2 regions of the Halomonas sp. TG39a genome follow, and region 2 is predicted to be linked to the other one. Evidence: predicted binding sites of a transcription regulator. Region 2 holds the regulator's gene; the other holds the start of a gene.
The links. Region 2 encodes PhoB, which activates phosphate uptake and scavenging genes when phosphate is short. Its sites were predicted from a motif close to TGTCATANNNNTGTCANA; they were not measured.

Region 1: a site for PhoB is predicted at 3,739-3,756, ahead of phnD (phosphate/phosphite/phosphonate ABC transporter substrate-binding protein). Genes of this name have one in related genera too.

The regions. Positions count from the first base shown of each region.
Region 1 is NZ_JQLV01000001.1:3,907,055-3,917,132, reverse strand. It holds gene U738_RS17655 (histidine phosphatase family protein) at 1-78, opposite strand, end outside; gene phnE (phosphonate ABC transporter, permease protein PhnE) at 118-933, opposite strand; gene phnE (phosphonate ABC transporter, permease protein PhnE) at 963-1,781, opposite strand; gene phnC (phosphonate ABC transporter ATP-binding protein) at 1,778-2,638, opposite strand; gene phnD (phosphate/phosphite/phosphonate ABC transporter substrate-binding protein) at 2,715-3,680, opposite strand; gene U738_RS17630 (EAL domain-containing protein) at 3,795-5,552, opposite strand; gene U738_RS17625 (alkaline phosphatase D family protein) at 5,715-7,634, opposite strand; gene U738_RS17620 (sensor histidine kinase) at 7,654-9,030, opposite strand; gene U738_RS17615 (winged helix-turn-helix domain-containing protein) at 9,027-9,701, opposite strand; gene U738_RS17610 (PepSY domain-containing protein) at 9,756-10,078, opposite strand, start outside.
Region 2 is NZ_JQLV01000001.1:3,513,248-3,523,325, reverse strand. It holds gene U738_RS15820 (LysR family transcriptional regulator) at 1-914, opposite strand, end outside; gene U738_RS15815 (hypothetical protein) at 928-1,284, opposite strand; gene U738_RS15810 (HU family DNA-binding protein) at 1,284-1,556, opposite strand; gene U738_RS15805 (NAD(P)/FAD-dependent oxidoreductase) at 1,666-2,856, opposite strand; gene U738_RS15800 (chorismate lyase) at 2,982-3,557, shown strand; gene ubiA (4-hydroxybenzoate octaprenyltransferase) at 3,593-4,483, shown strand; gene phoB (phosphate regulon transcriptional regulator PhoB) at 4,609-5,298, shown strand; gene phoR (phosphate regulon sensor histidine kinase PhoR) at 5,301-6,587, shown strand; gene U738_RS15780 (hypothetical protein) at 6,893-7,198, shown strand; gene U738_RS15775 (hypothetical protein) at 7,843-8,145, shown strand; gene U738_RS15770 (hypothetical protein) at 8,730-9,053, shown strand; gene U738_RS15765 (copper chaperone PCu(A)C) at 9,147-9,641, opposite strand; gene cysZ (sulfate transporter CysZ) at 9,769-10,078, opposite strand, start outside.

The sequences.
Region 1 (10,078 bases), 390 kb from region 2:
GCGGAGCATACGCCCCCCTACTGGCTCACCATGACGCAGTAAATCAATCGTTGTGATCTCCGCTTCGGGAAAACGCATACTCGCCTCCTGGGCGGCTAACTCAGTTAAATAGTTTCGTTAAATAATCGCGTGGCGCACCCGTGCAGACACCCACTCCGACACTAGCACGGTGGCAAAAATCATAATAAAAATAACGCTGACCTGATCCCAGGCGAGGCTGTTTATCGAAGCATTCAACTGCAGGCCAATACCACCGGCCCCGACCAAGCCCAATACCGTGGACTCACGGATATTAATGTCCCAGCGGTAGACGCTAATTCCGGCGAAAGCGGGCATGACTTGCGGTAACACGCCGTAGTTCATCACCTGCATGCGGCTCGCGCCGGTCGCGCTAATCGCTTCAACGGGGGTGGGGTGAATCTCTTCAATCGCTTCGTAAAGCAGCTTGCCCACAAAACCAATGGAGCGCAGGGCAATGGCGATAATCCCCGCCAACACGCCGGGACCAAGAATGGTCACCAGCAGCATTGCCCAAATCAGCGAGTTAATGGAGCGCGATGAAACGATCACCATCAGCGCCAAACTGCGCACCAGCGGATGCGGCGTAGTGTTACGGGCAGCCAAAAATGCCACCGGAAACGCCATCATAATCCCTAACGCGGTGCCCAAAGTGGCGATATTGATGGTGTCCCACATGGGCTTCCAGAGCACATTGGCGTAGCTCCATTCGGGAGGGGTCATGCGGCTGATCAGATCTGCTCCCTGGCGGCCGGCATCTTCCACAAACACCCACATGGTGTTGTCGGAAATCATCTTCCAGCAGAGCAGAAATAGGCTGACACCCGCCAGCCAAGCCAAGTACTGCAACCATTGAGCGCGGGTAGTGCGCCGCCGCCAAACTGGCTGACCCTGGGATGTAGTAGATACGGGCATAACAGTTCTCCAGAATTTCAGGGTCAGCGTTACTGGGTCCAGCGGCGAACGTGGCTAGAGCTATATTCACACAGCAGCACGATGGCGATGATGATCAACAGAATCGCCGCGGAGGTGTCGTACTCATAGCGGCTCAGCGAGGTATTCAGCGTGGCGCCGATACCGCCCGCGCCGACAATGCCAATCACCGACGACTCACGGAAGTTGATATCCAGGCGGTACATGGAGAGCCCGATCAAACGCGGCATCACCTGGGGCTGCACGGCGTGATTCATGGTCTGCCACCAGCTCGCACCGGTCGCCCTCACCGCCTCCACCTGACGCCAATCCAAGTCTTCAATATCTTCCGCCAACAGCTTGGCCATAAAGCCAATCGTCGCGAAGGCCAGAGTGATCATGCCCGCGAAAGGGCCAAAGCCGAACATCACCACAAACAGAATGGCGATGATGATCTCTTGAAACGTACGGGAGACGGCAATAATCGCGCGACACACAAAGTAGATCGGTAGCGGCGAAATATTCCGCGCTGCCCCTAAGCCCACGGGTATCGCCAGTAGTACACCCAATACCGTGGAGGTGAGCGTCATGGTCAAACTTTCCAGCAAGCCTGCGACGATATCGTCGTAGCGGCTGACAAAGTCAGGCTGCATAAAGGCGCCTAAAAAATTAACCGCCCGGCCTGCGCCTTCCGCCACCCGCGCCCAGTTCACCTCTACCGAGGCAAGCGCTAAAAACAGATAAACCACCGCGCCGATGGCGAGCCCCCAGCGCAAGCGGGGACTTTCAATTAGCGGTAGTCGCCGCCACTGACCGCGCTGCGCCGCCTGCTGGCGTGCCTGCTCGCTCATCGTGCCACTCCCGCTTCAATTGACGACATTACCCGCGCGTAGGGAGGATTAATCGGAGTAGTGTTAGTCGCCTCATCGCCGCTGACTTCATCGTCCATGGGTTCAGGCGTGGTGTCCCAATCCTCTTCACCGTAGATCGTGGTGAGGATCTCGCTGGTGAGTTCGCTGGGCAGGCCATCAAACACGATCTCTCCAGCGCGCAGGCCGACAATACGGTCAGCAAACTGCTGAGCCAGGGCCACATCGTGGATATTGATAATCGCCGCCAGCTCGCGCTCTGCGCATAGCTCGCGAATCAAGCGCATGATCTGGCGGGAGGTTTTCGGGTCGAGGCTGGCGGTCGGCTCGTCAACCAGCAACAGCTTGGGGCTTTGCAGTAGCGCCCTGGCGATACCCACCCGCTGGCGCTGGCCGCCGGACAATGCATCGGCGCGCTTGTCGATGGCATGGGTCAGCCCTACCCGCTCTAGCAGACGGAAGGCTTCGACCACTGCCTCCTGGGGGTAGCGGCGCAAAAAGCTGCGCCAAAAACCCACGTAACCGAGCTGACCAGACAGCACGTTTTCCATCACGGTGAGCCGGTCTACCAGTGCGTACTCCTGAAAAATCATCCCCATGGAGCGGCGGGCGTGACGCAGCTTGTGGCCCGAGAGCTTGGTGAGTTCGGTGTTCTCCAGGCGAATGCTGCCCTGGGTAGGTTCAACCAATCGGTTCACACAGCGAATAAGGGTACTTTTACCCGCGCCAGAAGGTCCTATCAGCGCCATTACCTGGCCTTTGGGCAGGGTGAGCTCAATATCGGTAAGCGCTCGGTCCCCGGTTGGGTAGCGCTTGCCTACGCCACTGAGTGTCAACATCGTTCTACCTCTTATGTATAGCGAAACGGCCAGAAGGTGAGCCCTCCTGGCCGAATAATTGCTGATAACCGACTGATTAATCGCAGTCGTAGGTCACGCCGTTGGCGTCGGCAATGGTGCGAATAACTTCCCAGTTTTCCTGATAAGTAATCGGAATAAACTGTGCTTCGCCGGAGTTAGCGAATTCTGACTCGAGGGCCGTGCCTTCCCAGTCGTAGCTGAAGAACGCATCCTGAATTTTCTCAGCAAGTTCCGGATTCAGGTTATTGGCCAGCCCGTACGCGGTGGTAGGGAAGGTTTGTGAGGTGTAGATAATGTCGTAATCACCTTCGCTAACCACACCGCGGGAAATCATTCGCTTGCCAACGGAGTTAGCTATTGCAGCAGCTTCGTAGTCTTCGTTAACCACGCCGAGAATGGAGTTGTCATGAGAGCCCGAGAAAGCGGTCTCAAAATCTTCACCCGCTTCCAAACCGTACTCTGAACGCAGCAGCGCGGAGGGAGCGCGGAAACCGGAGTTGGAGGTCTCGGAAGTAAACGCTAACTGGCGACCTTCCAGGTCTTCAACAGCCTCAATGCCGCTGCCTGGATAGGTGATGATTTCCATCTCGTACCCAAAGCTGCCATCTTCAGCGGCCATCATCGCAAACGGGCGGAAACCACCGCAGTTAACCGCCACCGGTACGCCACCGGTATTAAAACCGGCTACGTGCAGACGGCCAGCGCGCAGCGCTTCCTGCTGGGCAGCGTTGGACTGCACCGGGAAGAACTGGATTTTTTTGCCAGTGGCTTCGCTCAAGTGATCCAGAAAGTCAGACCAGACATCCGCGTAAACCGCGGGGTCTTCAACCGGCGTGTAGGCAAACACCAAGGTATCCGGGTCAACCCACTGTGACTCGTCGCTGGGGACATCGGCGACCATATCGCCATCGTTATCCACATAGCGCGATGAAAGGTCCGCAGAGGCGCTCACCGCGGCTAAGGCGAAGGCACTGGCAACGGCGGCGCTAATTAACGTGCGGGAAAAAGATAATGTCTGCATGGGTCACCTGTAGCGTTCTGTAGAGTTATTAAAAGATGACAACATCCTGACGACCCCAGATGACAAAAATGGGACACTTATATGACCGCTTCGTGACGTTTTGGCGAAGGACAGTTAATCTGCAGTTTGAAAAGCCTCGTGGCCGCGGCGCTCTACAAACAGGCTGTTACCGGGCATTTTTTTGGCCTGGTGCTTCAGCTCAGAAAGCTCGCCTGCGATATCCAGCGATTGGCAGGTAGTCGTATCGTGGATGGGTTTTACCGCAATCGAGACGCTCACAAAGGGAAAAAACGTCATTCTATTTTGACGGTTTTCGATGTGAATCCCGCCCTGAAGGCGATCAGCCTCTTCATAGAAGCCCGGCGCCATCACCTCGAATGAGTGCAGAATTTGCTGACAAACACTTTCCCAGTGCTCAAGCGGCAGCAACATCATAAAATCATCGCCGCCAATATGGCCAATAAAGCCCCCGGCATTCTCTACCTGTGCTTGCAGCAGCCGCGATAGCGAAATGATGATGTGGTCACCTCGGGCGTAGCCATAGGCATCGTTAAAGGCTTTAAAGTTATCCAAGTCAACATAGGCCGCGGCAAACCCATGCCCGGAGGCCAAATAAGCCGCCAGGGTTTCATTGATCAGGATATTACCCGGCAGGCCGGTGAGCGGGTTGGCATGCCGCGCTTGGCGCACCTGAATCGCGGTAATCTCACGCAAAAGGTCAACGATATTGCCCATCCCCAGGTAGTCACCGTTAGCGTTAACGATGACAAAGTCCTCTTGCTCAATATCCCGGCTGTCGGTCAACTTCTGACTCAAAATCTCAAGCGGAGTATCCGCTTCGGCCACCAGCATGCGTGCATCAGCAACGTCCAGCACGCGGCGCTTGGCATAAAGGGAATGGCTATAGGGGTTGGTAAATAGAGTTAAAAACGAGTTGCGTCGCACCACCGCCACGGGCTTACCATTCTCCAGCACGGCCACGCAGCGCAAGCTGGGTTGTTGGCGAAATCGCTCGGAGATATACGGCACTGCGCAATCCGTCGTTATGGCATCGGTAGCCCGTAAAATCGAGCGCGTGGTACGACCCGCAGGGCTTTTTAATTGGGTGCTCGCCGGCAGCACCATATTGAGTTCTAAAGGCGGCTGCTGGTTGGGTCGGGCGAAATAGAAGCCTTGTAGTAGTGCGAGCCCACGGTCGAGTTCCCACAAGCAAAGATGCTCAGCAGCGGTCTCCACCCCTTCGGCGATCACTTGGCAGTCCAGGCTACGGGCCACGTCGAGAATCGAGCGCAGGAATTCTCGCTTGGCAGGATCCTGATCGATGCCGGAGATAAAGTGACGGTCGAGCTTAACGAAATCCGGGCGCAGCTCAGACCAGTGGCGTAGGCTTGAGTGCCCTGCACCTAGATCATCCAGCGCGACTTGAAAGCCCATAGTGCGGTAGTGATCCACCGCTTGGCGCATTAGCTCGTAGTCGTGGATTGGCACGTGTTCAGTGAGCTCGATCACCACCCGCTCTGGGGGCAAGCCGCTGTCACGAATAAAGCCAAGCGTTAAGCCTTCGCGAAAATCACGCTCTACGATCGTCAACGGCATAACGTTAAGAAACAGCAGGCCCGGCAGATCAAGCTCTGCAAAGCGGTAGATGGCTAACCGTCGGCAGAGTATATCTAATTCCACCAGCTTTCCGGCCTGAGTGGCTACTTCAAACAGTCGTAACGGCGAGTGAAGCGGCGATGTTTTAGGCCCACGAATCAGTGCTTCGTAGCCATAAATCGCCTGCTGGCTGGCATCCACAATGGGCTGAAAGAGCACGTGCAACTCTTCTGTTGCAATAATCTTTTGCAACCACTGCGATTCTTGTGCGGTCATTTGCCTGCTGCCCTATTCTGCCACCCTAATAACCAGCGGTGGTTCCTATGATGTGTCACCTTCCCTGGAGTTGGTTGATAAGCTGCAAGCAAGCGTGCGTCATTTTTGTGACGCTATAATGACAATCATCAAGGACATCAGTCAGTTGACGCTACACTGACGTTAAATGAGCGGTTTTTCCCGCGCCGGAAAGACCACCTCGCTACCGTCGGCGTCGAGCTGTCGGATATCGATAGGGTGGCCCTTCTCATCCAGCGTTACTAAGCCAATGCCGCTGGCGTTCCACAGCCGTTCACCAGCGCTGGCGCGGTCAGGATCGCGGGGGTGAACGCTTAGCTTGCGGCGCTTGGTGAACCAATTAAGCGGCGACCACGGCGCGTAGAGCCAGCGATTGAGCCGGTCAAAGGTATTGAGCAGGTTTTTGGGAAAGGTGTTTTTGATCCCGCTTGAGGTGATCTGCCACAGATGGGGAGAACGGCGCTGATGGCGCACCACAATGTCGTAGACAAACGAGTAGTGCACGTCGCCAGATAGAATCACGTAGTTGCCTGGGGTTTTGGAGTGCTGCCAAATTTGCAGCAGCGTATTGGCCGCTCCGCGGTGAGCCATCCAGTTTTCGGCATCCACCACCAGCGGCTTACCGGCAAGGGTAAACAGCTTTTGGATTCCCTCTATCAACTTGACGCCGAACATTGGTGCGGGAGAAACAATCACCGCACTTTTGGCCCCCATTAGCGCCTGCTGCATTTCCATTAGCGCCTCCCAGTCCATCAAGCCCGAAGGGCGGTGCGGGCTGCGCTCGCTGCGCCAGCGGCGGGTGCGGGTATCGAGCACAATCAGCGCGGGAGTGCCGGGCACCTGAAACTCCCAGCCCTGAAAACGCAGCAGCCGCTCAATCAACCCATCCTGCTCGGCGCATACTAGCGGCTGGTCGCCATCGCCCAGCAGGGTCGAGGCGTGATGGACTAACGGGTTCATTTTATCCGGGTCGTTACCCCAGGCTTGGCAAAGCAGATAGGCCACCAGGGCGTTACCGATAATACGCTTAGAGAACGGATGACCGTAGGCGGCGCGCTCCCAATCGGCGGTCAGGTTCCAGTCGTCGGTGACGTCGTGATCGTCGAAAATCATCAGGCTGGGCAAATGCGCCATCAGCCGCGCGCACTGGGGCAAACCCGCAACAAAGTCATCGATCACCGCCTGCTCCTGACGATACAGCTCGGCATCTTTGTCATCTAACTCAGGCGGCGTTGGCGCAATCACCTGCCAGGGCGTCGGCGACCACACCAGGCAGTACATGGAGAGCATTTCGGCCAGCGTCATCAAATGGTTATGGGCATTCGCCGAGGTAAACACGGGCTTTTTGACACCGCCGAAGAAGCGCTCGCGCAGCGCCACGTTGCTAGTCACATCGGGCAGTAGCTCTGCACGGCGATAGTAGCTATCCGGCGAGCGGTAGAGCGCCTGGCTATCATCGACCGTCGCCCCTTCCAACCACTCATCCACCAGCCCTAGCCGTTCAATCAGCGCATGCACGGCACGTAGCATCGGCCCGGCCACATCGTCGGCGTACACCTGATCACCGGTCATCAAGAGCCAGGCGGGCCATTCGGTGGGCGCTGACTGCTGTTCGGCAAGCCAGCTGTCGGCACGCACCAAGCCATCCGCACTGTCGTGATGGGGCTTACGGCAGGAGCCGTGCATTAAGCGGTGATGCCGCGAGGCAATCACAAAAGCAGGGTAAGCGGCACCGTCATAGCACAGCCACGGCGCCCATTCGGGCAGCGAGCGCCACTCGCCCTGCTGGGTTTCCACCTGCAGGTCGTACTCGATGCGCTCGTCGCAGGGCAGTGCTGACTCAAGCTCACAATCGATTAGGTAGATAAAAGCGCGCTCACCGATAGCGATGCACTGCTGATGGTGCGCTAAACCAATCGACTGGCTATCGGTGCGCCCTGGGCGCAGTACCAAGGTCATGTTCAGCGGCCGGATAGCAACAAGCCAAAGTACCAGACGGGTAGTGCTGATGCGTCTTAACAGGGGGCCGGCGACTATATCGGGCAGCGTATCTGTGCGATTCATTCGGTGCGGTCTCCATTAGTTACGCGCGGCGATTACGCGCGATGACGGGTAGTTCCACCACCACTTTCAATCCGCTAGTGCTAGGACGGCTCAGCTGCATATGGCCGCTGTAGAGAGCAACAAGGTCGGTCACAATGGCCAAACCCAGACCGCTACCCGAGCGTTGTTCGTCCAACCGTTTACCGCGCTGTACCGCCTGCTGACACTCGGCTTCGGACATACCAGGGCCATCATCGCTAACGGTTAAGGTTAACTGCTGCTCGTCGATCGCTACCTGTAGCTGCACATCGCTGTGTGCCCAGCGCAGCGCGTTATCCATCAAGTTGCCCACCAGCTCTTGGATATCCTGCTCATCCATATGCACCTTAACGTCACGCGGCCAGATTTGGCGTAGCGCAATGCCGCGCCGCTGGGCAAGCCTGGCTAGCCCGTTGAGCAGCGGCGCTAGGGTGGCGTGCAAATCAATCGGCGCAAAGCGTACGCCCTCGCCCGCTGCCGATGCCCGCGCCAGATGGTGACGTACCGCGCTATCCACGCGTTCTAGCTCAACTTCCCAGGCGGCACGGTTCGTTTCTGGTAGTTGGCGTAGCTGCAGGCGCATCACACTCAGCGGGGTTTTCAGCGCATGGGCCAGGTTGCCAGCGGTATGGCGGCCGCGCTCGATCAAGCGCTGGTCGCGGGCCAGTACCGCATTCATCGAGGCCGCTAGCGTCGCTAGCTCGTCAGGCAAGCGGGTATCCAGCTGTTCGGCGCGCCCCTGTTCCACATCGTGTAGATTGGCATGCATACGCCGAAGCGGTGCTAGCCCCCAGCGTACTTGCAGCGCCAATACGCCGAGCAACAGCACGCCCAAGCCTACTAAACCGCCCCATAGCAGGCGTTGAAATTCGCCAATATCGCGGGCTAACACATCGTCCCGAGCGGCCACGCTAATGTGCAGCGGCGCTTCTAACGGCGCCAGATAGATATCGCGCTCCACCACGCGCAGCGACTGGCCCCGGGGACCAGGTATCGAGCGGGCGCTAAGGGTGTCATTGTCGATGACCGGTAGGCGCTGATCCCACAGCGAACGCGAGGCCAGGGTGTTTTCCTCGCCATCGGTAATTTGCCAGTACCAGCCGGAATAGACAGTCTCAAAACGTGGGTCACCCAGCGCCCGGTCGTGGACGAGCTGCTGCTCAATGGGGTCATAGGTAACGCCCGCGATAATGACGTTGAGGGTGGCCCCCAGGCGCTCGTCAAAGGCCTGCGTGGCGGAGGTCCGGTAATGATGAGACAGCAGCGTACCCGCGATGGGCAGCGCCAGCCCGACCATCACCAATACGGCCAGCAGTAGCCGCACGCTGATAGAGCGTTTTGCCCAGCGGTCTTTCCATGCGGTGGTGTCTTGACTCATTCGCTAGCAGGCTCTTCAGCTAATAGCCGATAGCCCTGGCCACGCAGGGTAGCAATCCGCCAGCTGCCCAATTTGCGGCGCAGACGGCTAACCTGAACATCGATCACGTTGGAGTCTGGCTCGTGGTCGCGGTCGTAAACGTGCTCTGAAAGCTCGGTACGGCTGACAACCCGTGGTGCGGCGTGCATCAAATAACCCAGCAGACGGGTCTCCTGGGCGGTTAATCCCACCGGGCGACCGGCAAGCGAAACGTGCTGGGTGTGGGTATCCAAACTCAGCTCGCCCACTTTCAGCACCGGGTGGGCATGGCCATGGCTGCGGCGCACCAGCGCACGTAGGCGAAAGAGGACTTCCGCCGATTCGAACGGCTTGGTGACGTAGTCATCCGCGCCGGCGGTAAATCCTGCGGCCTTATCGGCCCAGCGCTCACGGGCGGTAAGGATCAGCACCGGCAGGTCGATACCATCTTCCCGCCATGCTGCCAACCAGCGGGTGCCATCGCCATCGGGTAGCCCGACATCCAAAATCAGCGTGTCGTAGGCTTCCGTGCGCACCAGAAAATCGGCGTCCTGACCAGTGGCCGCATGCTCGACTAGCCAATCTCCGTCGCGCAGCGCCTGGCTTAGCTCACGAGCCAGCGCCTGGTCATCTTCTACCAACAAACACTTCATTGGCTAACTACCCTTCTTTTTGTATGGCAAATGATAGCAACAGGCTAGTGGCTCCTAGCGGCGCATATCGTTGATACGTACGCCTTCTATCGACATCAACTGGCCGTTATGGCCATCAAATTCAAACTCGACGACTTGCCCTTGCGGGCCAAGCAGCTTGATTTCATACTCGACATACCCTCCTTCACGTTCCACCTCAACCTCGAGCACTTCGCCTATATAGTGGTCTTCCAACCAATCCAAAATAGAGTCAAGAGGCACAACCTCACCGCGGCGTACCTCGCCGTGCAGCGATTCCCAGTGCTGGTCACCCACAGCACTGCCCACCAGCAGTAGCATGAGAGCTAAGCCAGTGACGTTGCGACGAGTGCCTCGTT
Region 2 (10,078 bases):
GAACCGGGTTCTCGGAAGGCCTGCATCCAGCGCTGCAAGTGGCGTAGCAACAGTATGCAGGCCTTGGGCTGCTGGCGGCCTACGCGGGTGACCATATGCGCATGGGAACGCTGAAAGAGCGGGTTGTCCACCGGGCGTGCTACCAGTGTGCCGAGCTCTAAATCATGGGCGACGGCAAAGGCGGGGAGCAGCGTGATGCCCATCCCGCTGCGCACATACTGCGCCAACACCACCATGGAATTGGTGTTCATTGCCAGACGTGGGGCAATTCGAGCCTGCTGAAACGCTTGATCGACCATTTGGCGCACCCCGTGGCTGGGATCCCACATGGCCATCGGCTCGGCGCTCAGTTGGGTAAGCGTAAGTGGCGTGGCGTGGTTAGCCAAGGGGTGGTCGGGTGCCAAGATCGCCATCAGCGGCTGGGGGCTGGAGGCCCAGAAGCGAAGCTGAGGGTGGGTTCGTTCGTGGAACATTAAGCCGATATGGCTGTGATCATCAACCACGGCTTCAATAATGCCCGAGGTGCCAGCGATATGAATATTGAGCTGGATGCCCGCATAAAGTTGGGTAAATTCGTGCAGCGGGGAAGCCACTAAATCACTGACAAAACCCTCACCTACGGTGAGTGATATTCTGCCGGTTTCCAGGCGTTGGTAGGATTCAAGCGAGGCGATAAAGCCTTCATCAAGGGCACCGCGCCGTTCGCAGTACTCAAGCAGCATTTCGCCTACAGGGGTAGGCGAAATGCCATCGCGCTGACGCTCCATGAGGGTGGCTCCCAAGGCTTCTTCCAGCAGCGCAATTTGCCTGCTCACTGCCGAGGGAGCAATGTCCAAGCGCGCCGCTGCGCGGCGCACTGAGCCAGACTCCAGGGTAACGCGGAAGTACACTAAGCGTTGATGAGGTATGTCCATCGATAGTGAGGCGCTACAAATACTTGAGCAGTTTTTGCAGCTTATTCATATCGGCGGAATCACCCACCAAGCGCACGCTGCCATTCATCATACCGTCGAGAAAGGCCTGCTGAGTTGGCTTTTTGAGCACTTTCAAGGCGGTATCCTGATCACGGAAACGTAGCTCTAGATCTAAGTCGACGGGCAGCCCTTTACCGGTACTGACACTTTTCGGTGTCATCCGGTAGTGGCGGGCAATACTTAGATCTTCCGTGGCAATCCCCCAGTCCAAGCCGCGCATGCGCTCTAACTGTTCACGAAAGCGCGGCTTGCGGCGCAGGGCACGTTTGAGCATTACGCCCAGCAGCCACAGCGTCAGCTTGAGCTTCATTAGGAAACGGCGTCCTTAAGTGCTTTGCCAGGCTTAAAGGCAACGTTTTTGCTGGCCGGAATTTGCAGTGGTGCACCGGTCTGCGGGTTTTTGCCGGTACGCGCTGCGCGCGCGCGAACGGTAAAGGTACCAAAGCCAATCAGAGCGACATCTTCGCCCTTAGCACAACTGTTGGTGATCTCATCCAGAATCACGTTCAGCACTTGGCCAGCTTTATCTTTAGAAAGGTCGGCATTTTCAGCGATGGCTGCAGCGAGTTCAGGTTTGCGCATAAAGGAATCTCCCCTTTTGAAAAGAAATCAAACATCAAATAAATGCATGTTGTTGAGTGCGTAGCCGATTAGGTTAGCTTTTCTAGCCTAGTCGTGAACGCGACGAAAATCAGCCTAGCAGCGTAGGGGCTGCTCTGGAAAGCTCCACTTTCCTTCTCACGCAGCCCCCTGTCAACGCAAAACCAATCAAACGACCGTATTTATTTTCAGCCAAGGCACTGATATCACCGCCTTCGCCTTCAATTCGCCAACGCTCGGGGGTGGTCGCCGGTGGGTAGGCAACCACTGGCAGCAGCGGCGTTTTAACCACCACCGGCCAAGCGCCAAAGCTAACCGGGGTGTGGGTGCCTGAAAGGGTTGCCGCCAGCGCTTTAGCGCTGGCTTGCAGCGGCTGAACGTACATGGCATTAACGCCGTCTACGCAGGCTACATCGCCCAGGGCGTAGATATTGGAGTGCGAAGTCCGCAACTGACGATCAACCGCTATGCCGCTAGGCGACACGCTTAAACCAGCAGCTTCGGCGAGCGCTGTGCGGGGTGCGAGGCCGGTGGCCATTAGCACGAGATCAGCGTTGACGGCCTCGCCGCTATCCAACCGCAGAACAGTATTTTCACCGCTGCTGAGCGCTATAGACTCAATTGAGCGGCCAAGGTGAAGATGGATACCCGCTTCGCTAAAGGCATCACCCAGGGCGTTCCCTAAGGGTGGTGGCAGCAAGCGAGGAAGTAGGGATCCCTCGGGGGCGACGATGCTGACTTGATGACCGCCAGCGTGAAGATCATTGGCAAATTCACAGCCCACTAGTCCCCCGCCAATAATCGCTACCTGTGCGGGGCCGTGGCCTAACGCGGTATAAAAGCGGCGGTAGTCGTCTAGGTCGTTGATCGTAAAGCAACGTGGGGCCACGCTGGCGTCGATGCTGAAGGGCACCCGTGGCGCGGCGCCAGTGGCTAATACCAGTGTGTCGTAGCCGAGCACCTGGCCTTCTTTGAGCAGTATTGATTGGTTATCCACATCCAGAGCGCTTACCTGGGTGTGGATAACCACCTGGGCGTTGAGCTCTTCGCCAAGCTGCGCTGCGCTGCGCTGGGCTAATTGATCCGGCTTCAGGCCCTTGGCGAAGCCGGTGGAGAGCAACGGCTTGCTATAGTCATCGCCGCTGTCAGCGCTTACCAGCGTAATCGAGCGTTGGTCGCCCAGGCGGCGCAAGGCGCGGGCAAGGCCAACCCCTGCCATGCCAGTGCCAATAATCACCAGCGCAGCGTGTGAAGATGTTTTTTGTGCTTGGGTGGCGGGCATGCAGACACCAAAAAGTTGCTAAGAAAGAGGCGCTAAACTAGAGCTGCTAAAAAAGGTGTTGAAACAAAAGCCTTTCATTGCCCCATGTTACACTAGCTGACCCGTTTATTGCCCTGGAGAACTTGGTGACGCCTGCTGCTTTTCGGCAAACCCCTCTATTTTCGCGCTGGCGCCAGATTGATGCGGCCCGCCCGGCGATGAGTGCCCCCTGGTGGCAGTGGGTTGCCTCTACCGACTCATTAACCGCCCGTTTAATGGCCGCGGGGGGCGATAAGCCTTTTCGAGTACGGCTGCTACGCCAGGGCGTCGGTTGGCCGCGACAGGATGAGGCTCAGGCGCTGGGCATTGGTGCTAAGCGTTACGCTTGGCTGCGGGAAGTGGCGCTGTGTTTAGATGAAACGCCGTGGGTGGTGGCGCGCTCGGTCGCCCCGCTCACGCAGGTAAAGGGCCAACGGCTAGAGAGCTTGGGCGAGCGCTCGCTAGGTAGTTGGCTATTTCGCCAGCCGGGTTTAGTGCGTGGGCCATTGGAAGTAACGACGCATTCCCCCCAGTTTGCTAGCGTCAACGGCATACGGGAAGGCTGTGCCTGGGGAAGGCGCTCCGTTTTTTATCACGGCTGCAAGCACGGCAGTCTGTCGTTATTAGTGCAAGAGTATTTTTTGACGGCGATGGCGGATGATCTTGGCCTGCCTTCGCGCTAGGCTAGCGCCTGCATCTTATTCTTCGTGAGGTAAGCATGGATCGTTCACTGTTGCGGCCGAAGGGATGGGCTCGCGTGGCAGATTTTTTACAGCTGATGCGCTTGAATCGGCCGATAGGCACATGGCTTTTGATGTGGCCGACGCTGTGGGCACTTTGGGTCGCTGCAGAAGGCGTGCCCGGGCGAAATGTGCTGCTGATTTTCGTGGCCGGTGTTTACGTGATGCGTGCCGCGGGCTGCGTGGTCAATGACTATGCGGATCGCCACTTTGACGGCCATGTGAAACGTACCAAAAACCGTCCATTAGCCACGGGCCGGATCAGCGAAACCGAGGCGCAGCTGCTGTTTATTGCCCTGGTGGCCGCGGCGTTTATTCTGGTACTACTAACCAACTGGTTTACGGTGCTGCTCTCGCTGGGCGGGGTGCTGCTGGCGATTATTTATCCGTTTATGAAGCGCTATACCCACTTTCCCCAGGTGGTGCTGGGCGCGGCTTTTTCCTGGGCAATTCCGATGGCTTTTGGCGCCGTGCTTGGCCACGTGCCGCTGGAAGCATGGCTGCTATTCTGCGCTAATGTGTGCTGGACAGTGGCCTATGATACCCAGTACGCCATGGTCGATCGCGACGACGATTTAAAAATTGGCATTAAATCGACGGCCGTGCTGTTTGGAAACGCGGATCGTTTGATTATCGGCCTGCTCCAGTTAGCCACTCTGGGGTTGTTGGCCTGGGTAGGCTGGCGGGTTGGTTTAGGTGGATTCTTCTGGTTAGGGCTTGCGGCCATGGCGGCGACTTTCCTGCATCAGCAGCGCTTAATTCGCTATCAGGAGCGGGATCCCTGCTTCCAGGCGTTTCTCAATAATCACTGGTCGGGGCTACTGATTTTTGCCGGTATCGCGCTAAGTTGGTGGCCTATCACTGGGTAATCTCGGCGGTTGTCATGTAACTGTCATCAAGTCATGGTGTTATCGTCATTGACATGTCATTGAACTGTTTTTCTTTGAATTCGCTTTCTTTGAACTAGTTTTTTCGAACACCGTGAGGCTCTGGTATGACCGCCAAGACCGTTCTGATTGTCGATGATGAAGCGTCGATTCGCGAGATGATCGCGGTAGCGCTGGAAATGGCTGACTATCGCGTGCTCGAAGCGGATAATGCCCAAGATGCTCATGCTATGGTGGTTGACCACCAACCCGATCTACTGCTGCTGGACTGGATGATGCCGGGCACTAGCGGAATTGAGCTGGCAAGGCGCTTAAAGCGTGAAGAAGCTACCGCCGAAATTCCTATTATTATGCTCACCGCTAAAGGCGAAGAGGATAATAAAATTCAAGGGCTTGAAGCCGGTGCCGATGACTATATCACCAAGCCCTTTTCACCCCGGGAATTGGTGGCTCGGTTAAAGGCGGTGCTGCGCCGTGCGACCCCGCGTGGGGTTGAAGACCCGATAGAGATTAACGGTCTGCTACTTGATCCGGTAAGCCACCGGGTCAGCGCCCACGGCAAAGCGCTGGAAATGGGGCCTACCGAGTACCGTTTGCTGCAGTTTTTTATGACCCATCAAGAGCGCGCTTACACGCGTAGCCAACTGCTTGACCAAGTGTGGGGCGGCAACGTCTACGTCGAAGAACGCACGGTCGATGTGCATATTCGCCGCTTGCGCAAAGCGCTGGGCGACGTGCATCAAAACCTGATTCAAACGGTTCGGGGTACCGGTTACCGTTTCTCTGCACGGGTGTAAATGTGCGTTTATGGAGTCGTGAGCTGTGGCGAATAGCGTGGCTGTCCACGCTGGGTACTTGCTTAGGTTGGCTATTGGGCTCGGCTGGGCTAGGGCTTTCGGCAGGGCTAGCGGTATGCCTGTTTTACCATTTACGTCAGTTGCGCGAGCTCTACCAGTGGCTCACCCTTCACCCACACGATGAGCCGCCTGCTGCTCGCGGAATGTGGGGCGAGTTATTTGACCGCTTATACCGCTATCAAAAAAGCCAGCGTATTACCCAAAGCCGTCTGCGCGCTACCTTAGCGCGTATTCAAGAGTCGTCTGAAGCGATGCGCGACAGCGTGGTCATGCTTGACCGTCACGGTGATCTGGAGTGGTGGAACAGCGCTGCCACCGCCATGCTAGGGCTACAAACCGCCCATGACCGTGGTCAGCACATTACCAATCTGCTGCGCGATCCAAGCTTTATCAGTTACTTTAATGCGCGTAACTACAGTGAGCCATTAACGCTAACCTCGCCGATTGATGAACGGCGAATTCTGCAGTATCAAATTACCCTGTACGGTGACGATGAACGCTTGGTGATGGCGCGCGATATCACCCGCTTGCATCGCCTTGAGCAGATGCGGCGCGACTTTGTTGCCAATGTCTCCCACGAGCTGCGCACTCCTTTGACCGTGCTCTCCGGCTATTTGGAAACCTACAGTGATATTGCCGATCAGTTGCCGCCGCGATTAGGTCGTAGTATCCAGCAAATGCAGGAACAGACCCAGCGGATGCAGAATTTGGTCAATGACTTATTGCTGCTTTCGCGTCTGGAGATTGATCAGGGCGGTAAAGATCATCACCCGCTGCCACTTGGGCCTTTACTACAAAGCGTTTGTGATGATGCGCTGGCCCTGTCGCATCAGCGGCATACCATCACAGTGGCGCTTGAAAGCGATGCGCGGCTGTTAGGTAGCGAACAGGAAATTCGCAGCGCCGTCTCTAATCTGGCCTTTAATGCGGTGCGCTACACGCCAGCAGGCAGCCAAATCACACTGCGCTGGAAAGCTAGCGCTACTGGCGGGGGCTATATAGATGTTGAAGACAATGGTGAAGGGATTGATCCCGTTCATATTCCCCGCTTAACCGAACGCTTTTACCGAGTCGATAAGGGGCGCAGCACTGCGACCGGTGGTACAGGCTTAGGCTTGGCGATCGTTAAGCACGTGCTATTGCGTCACGATGCACAGCTGCAAATTGAATCTCATCCCGGCAAGGGCGCGCTGTTTCGCTGCTCCTTCCCCTCCTCGCGTCTGGTTTAATTAAGCAAAGGATCCAACGCACAACATTTGTAGAAGTGTGCAATATTGGCATGCAAGGTTGGTAAAACTTACTCATGTGTCATTTTTATACAGCTTTAAGCGCCAATTGATGGCTTGGGTAGTATTTCTTTGGTATAGCGGTTATTTGTTAAGTCATTGATTTTATTTGTTTTATATTTTTATTGTGACTTTTGGCATGCCAGCTGCACTTTATTAAGTAAGGAAGATGACCGCAGGAATTGCTGGCTACTGGTTAGCCTTTCTTTCTTAACCAAGCGGTAACAAACAGCGATCGGAGGTGGAATATGATGTCCAAGGATTTTCTCAAGAAAGCTGGTATTTTAGGTGTATCTTTTGGCCTGATGGCAAGCCCATTGGCGTTTGCACAAACAGATGAAAACACTGCAATTGATGAGAACCAAGGCATCACGGCTGATGAGCAGCCAATGGATGCACAGGGTACTGGTAGCTCTAGCAGTGATAGCATGAGTAACGATTTAACCCATGACGAAGGCGATGATGCCAGCGACATGGAGCCTCAATCAAGCAGTCACTCAGATGACGCTGAATATGACGAAGATGAACTTGTTGAAGAAAATGGCGGTAGCTAATTATTGATGATTTTTTAGATATCATTGAATGCTTTTTCATAGGATGAGGAAGCGATCAACAGGATGTTATACAGACAAGGATGTGCTTCGGATTCAAGGATGAATCAATAGGAAATCAAAACGTTAGTCAGGGTAAATTCCAGGGTTGGAATCCCGCACAAGGAGTGGAAGCTAGCGTTAGTCATTACCTATAACCTATTCTGATATCGGGCCCCGCTGTGCGGGGCCTAATTTTTTGCTGTCTGCTTTTTCGCCTCCTGCTTTTTCCTTATTACTTCTGCCCACCCGCCTTCGCTGCCACTCCCTTTACAGTACTTTTTTCGTTTTTCTATAAACGCTAGCGTCTAGCGGCCTATTAGCTGTGCCTGGGTTGCTTTGCTGAGTGTGTCATAAAGGCACAGACAATTTTGCGCATGTGTCATTAGTGCACATGTAATTAGCGTGCTTTTGTTTTTAGCGGCATATGATTGCGCGCAATTTAAATTGTTTAAGTATTTGATTTTTGGTTATTAACTTTTTAATTTTTGTTTTTGGCATTGCATATGCAATCTCAAGGCAGTGAAGCTAACCGCAGTGAGATATCAGCCACAGTGCCCCTCTCACTTCACTTCAGCGGTATCAAACAGTCGCCAGGAGTAAATAGTATGTTTAACGCATTTGTGAAAAAAGCAGCCGTTGTAGGTCTTTCATTTGGTTTGCTGGCCAGCCCGCTAGCCTTTGCCCATATCTCCATCGATGCCAATCAAGACTTCACGGTTGATGACGAGCCCATCCAGGCGCAGTCTCATCACACATCCGGCCAAGCAGATTTTAGCCCATCTGATCTAATGTATGACGAAGGCGACCGCCCTAATGTCGTCAAGGCAGAGTCTCATCGCACTAGTGGTCAAGCGGACTACACCGCTAAAGATTTGACCCAAGACGTAGGTGATGGAAACGTTTGGTAACAAAAGTTTGCAATTTCGAGAAAATATATTACGATTAGGTTGTGAGCTAAAAGCGTAAAAACGTGTCACACCGATAGGGATGCACGTCGATTCAAGGAATGAATCAAACGACAATCAGAGCGCTGGTCAGGGTTAAATTCCAAGGTTGGAGTCCCGCAAACGGAAAGGAAGCTAGCGCTAGTCATTGTCATAATCTTGTGTCCTTAGACCCTGCTGATGCGGGGTCTGATTTTTTGTGACACTTAAAACGCTCTTAAGCTACTATCCTCTTCGTTTGGGTGCTGTTTTCTAACGGCTCCTATCTCCATCAGCGCCGCTATTTTTCCATCAGCTCTCCGGAAGGCATGTCTGAACCAGCCGTATTGGCTATAAATAAATCGTCACATGTGTAATTGTTGCACAATTATATTTTGCAAAATAAGCTAGTGCTGCTTTTTTTTGTGCGCAATTTTATTTTTTATGTGACTGATTTGTAAGTTCTTATTGTTTATATATGAGCTTTGGCATTCAGTATGCCTTGTTAAAGCAGTAATGACCGTTCTTATTGTTATTGAGCGGTATCCAAAAATATTGAGGAGCACGTCATGTTATTGAAAGAAACGAGCAAGAAGGTTGCTATCGTAGCGACTGCTTTTGGTCTAGTCGCGAGCCCGCTGGCAATGGCGAACTCGTCCATTGAATTGAACCAAGACCGTTCCGCTGGTCAAGGTGTCATCGACAAGCCTGAAACGCATGCAACGTCACATGCAGCTCACGTATCGGCTGACGATTTGAACCGTGATGATGGCGATAGCCTGGATTTCTCGCCATCTAGCAGTGCTTCTGATAAAGGGGAAAGAGTGCAGCGTGGTGCTAATATCAGCCCAGAAGATCTGACCCGAGATGAAGGCGATAGCACTGACTGGTAACCGATAAAATAAGTGTAACTGCTAATTTAGCCGTTTCTCGTTGAAACCCCCGCTTCGGCGGGGGTTTTTGCTTTGCGTTAAAAGCAACGGTCATCAGTGGTGGTGCCCATCAGCGGCTTCACTGCCTTCTTGAGCGTTTTGGATCCAGACCTCAATCTCCACATCGCCTTGTTCAGCAAAGGTTAGCGTGAGGGGAAACTGCTCGCCCTCTTTTAGCGGTTCGGTTAAACCAAGCAGCATTAAGTGAAAGCCGCCGCCAGGACGCATGCTATAGGTTTCCTCAGCCTCGACACGAATCTCATCCACATGCCGCATCTGCATCATATCGCCGTCCATTTGCATGTCGTGCAACTCAACGTTGCTGCTTGCCGGGCTACTGGCGCCAATCAGGGTAACGGAGTCTGAAAAGGCGGTGATATCTACATAGGCAGCGCCGTTTTCAGCACCCGGTGGGGTGGGTGTGGCGAAAGGGTGCGCAATGCGCAGAGCGTCTGTTTTTACGTCGTGGGCGAGTGCCCCAGACGCCATTGAAATAGACATGGCGCCAATCACGAGCACGCCACCCAGCCAAGCCATCGGTTTTAACATGCGTTTATTCCTTATTGTTTATTGAATGAAGGGAAATATAGCTAAAACGTAAAGGTAGCAAAGCGGCATAGCCTGGGTAATAAGCGTCTACTGCGGCGTGATGCCACGTGCCTCATTACATGCGTCATTACATGCCGTCCCTATAGTGGTCATCCCAAAGCAGCACGGCACCCGCTACAGCGCCGGGAATCAGAAATAGATTGGCGAGCGGAATCCAGGTGATTAGCGTGACCAGCCCCCCAAAACTGAGGCTTTGCCACCAGCGCTTAGCGAGTCGTTGCCGCATATCAACAAACGTTACCTTGTTGTTATCCATGGGGTAATCCAAATAGGTGATGGCCATCACCCAGGCAGAAAACAGCGCCCAGAGTAGTGGGGCAACGATATTGACGCCTGGAATCCAGCTGATCACAAACAGGCCAGCGGCACGCGGCAGA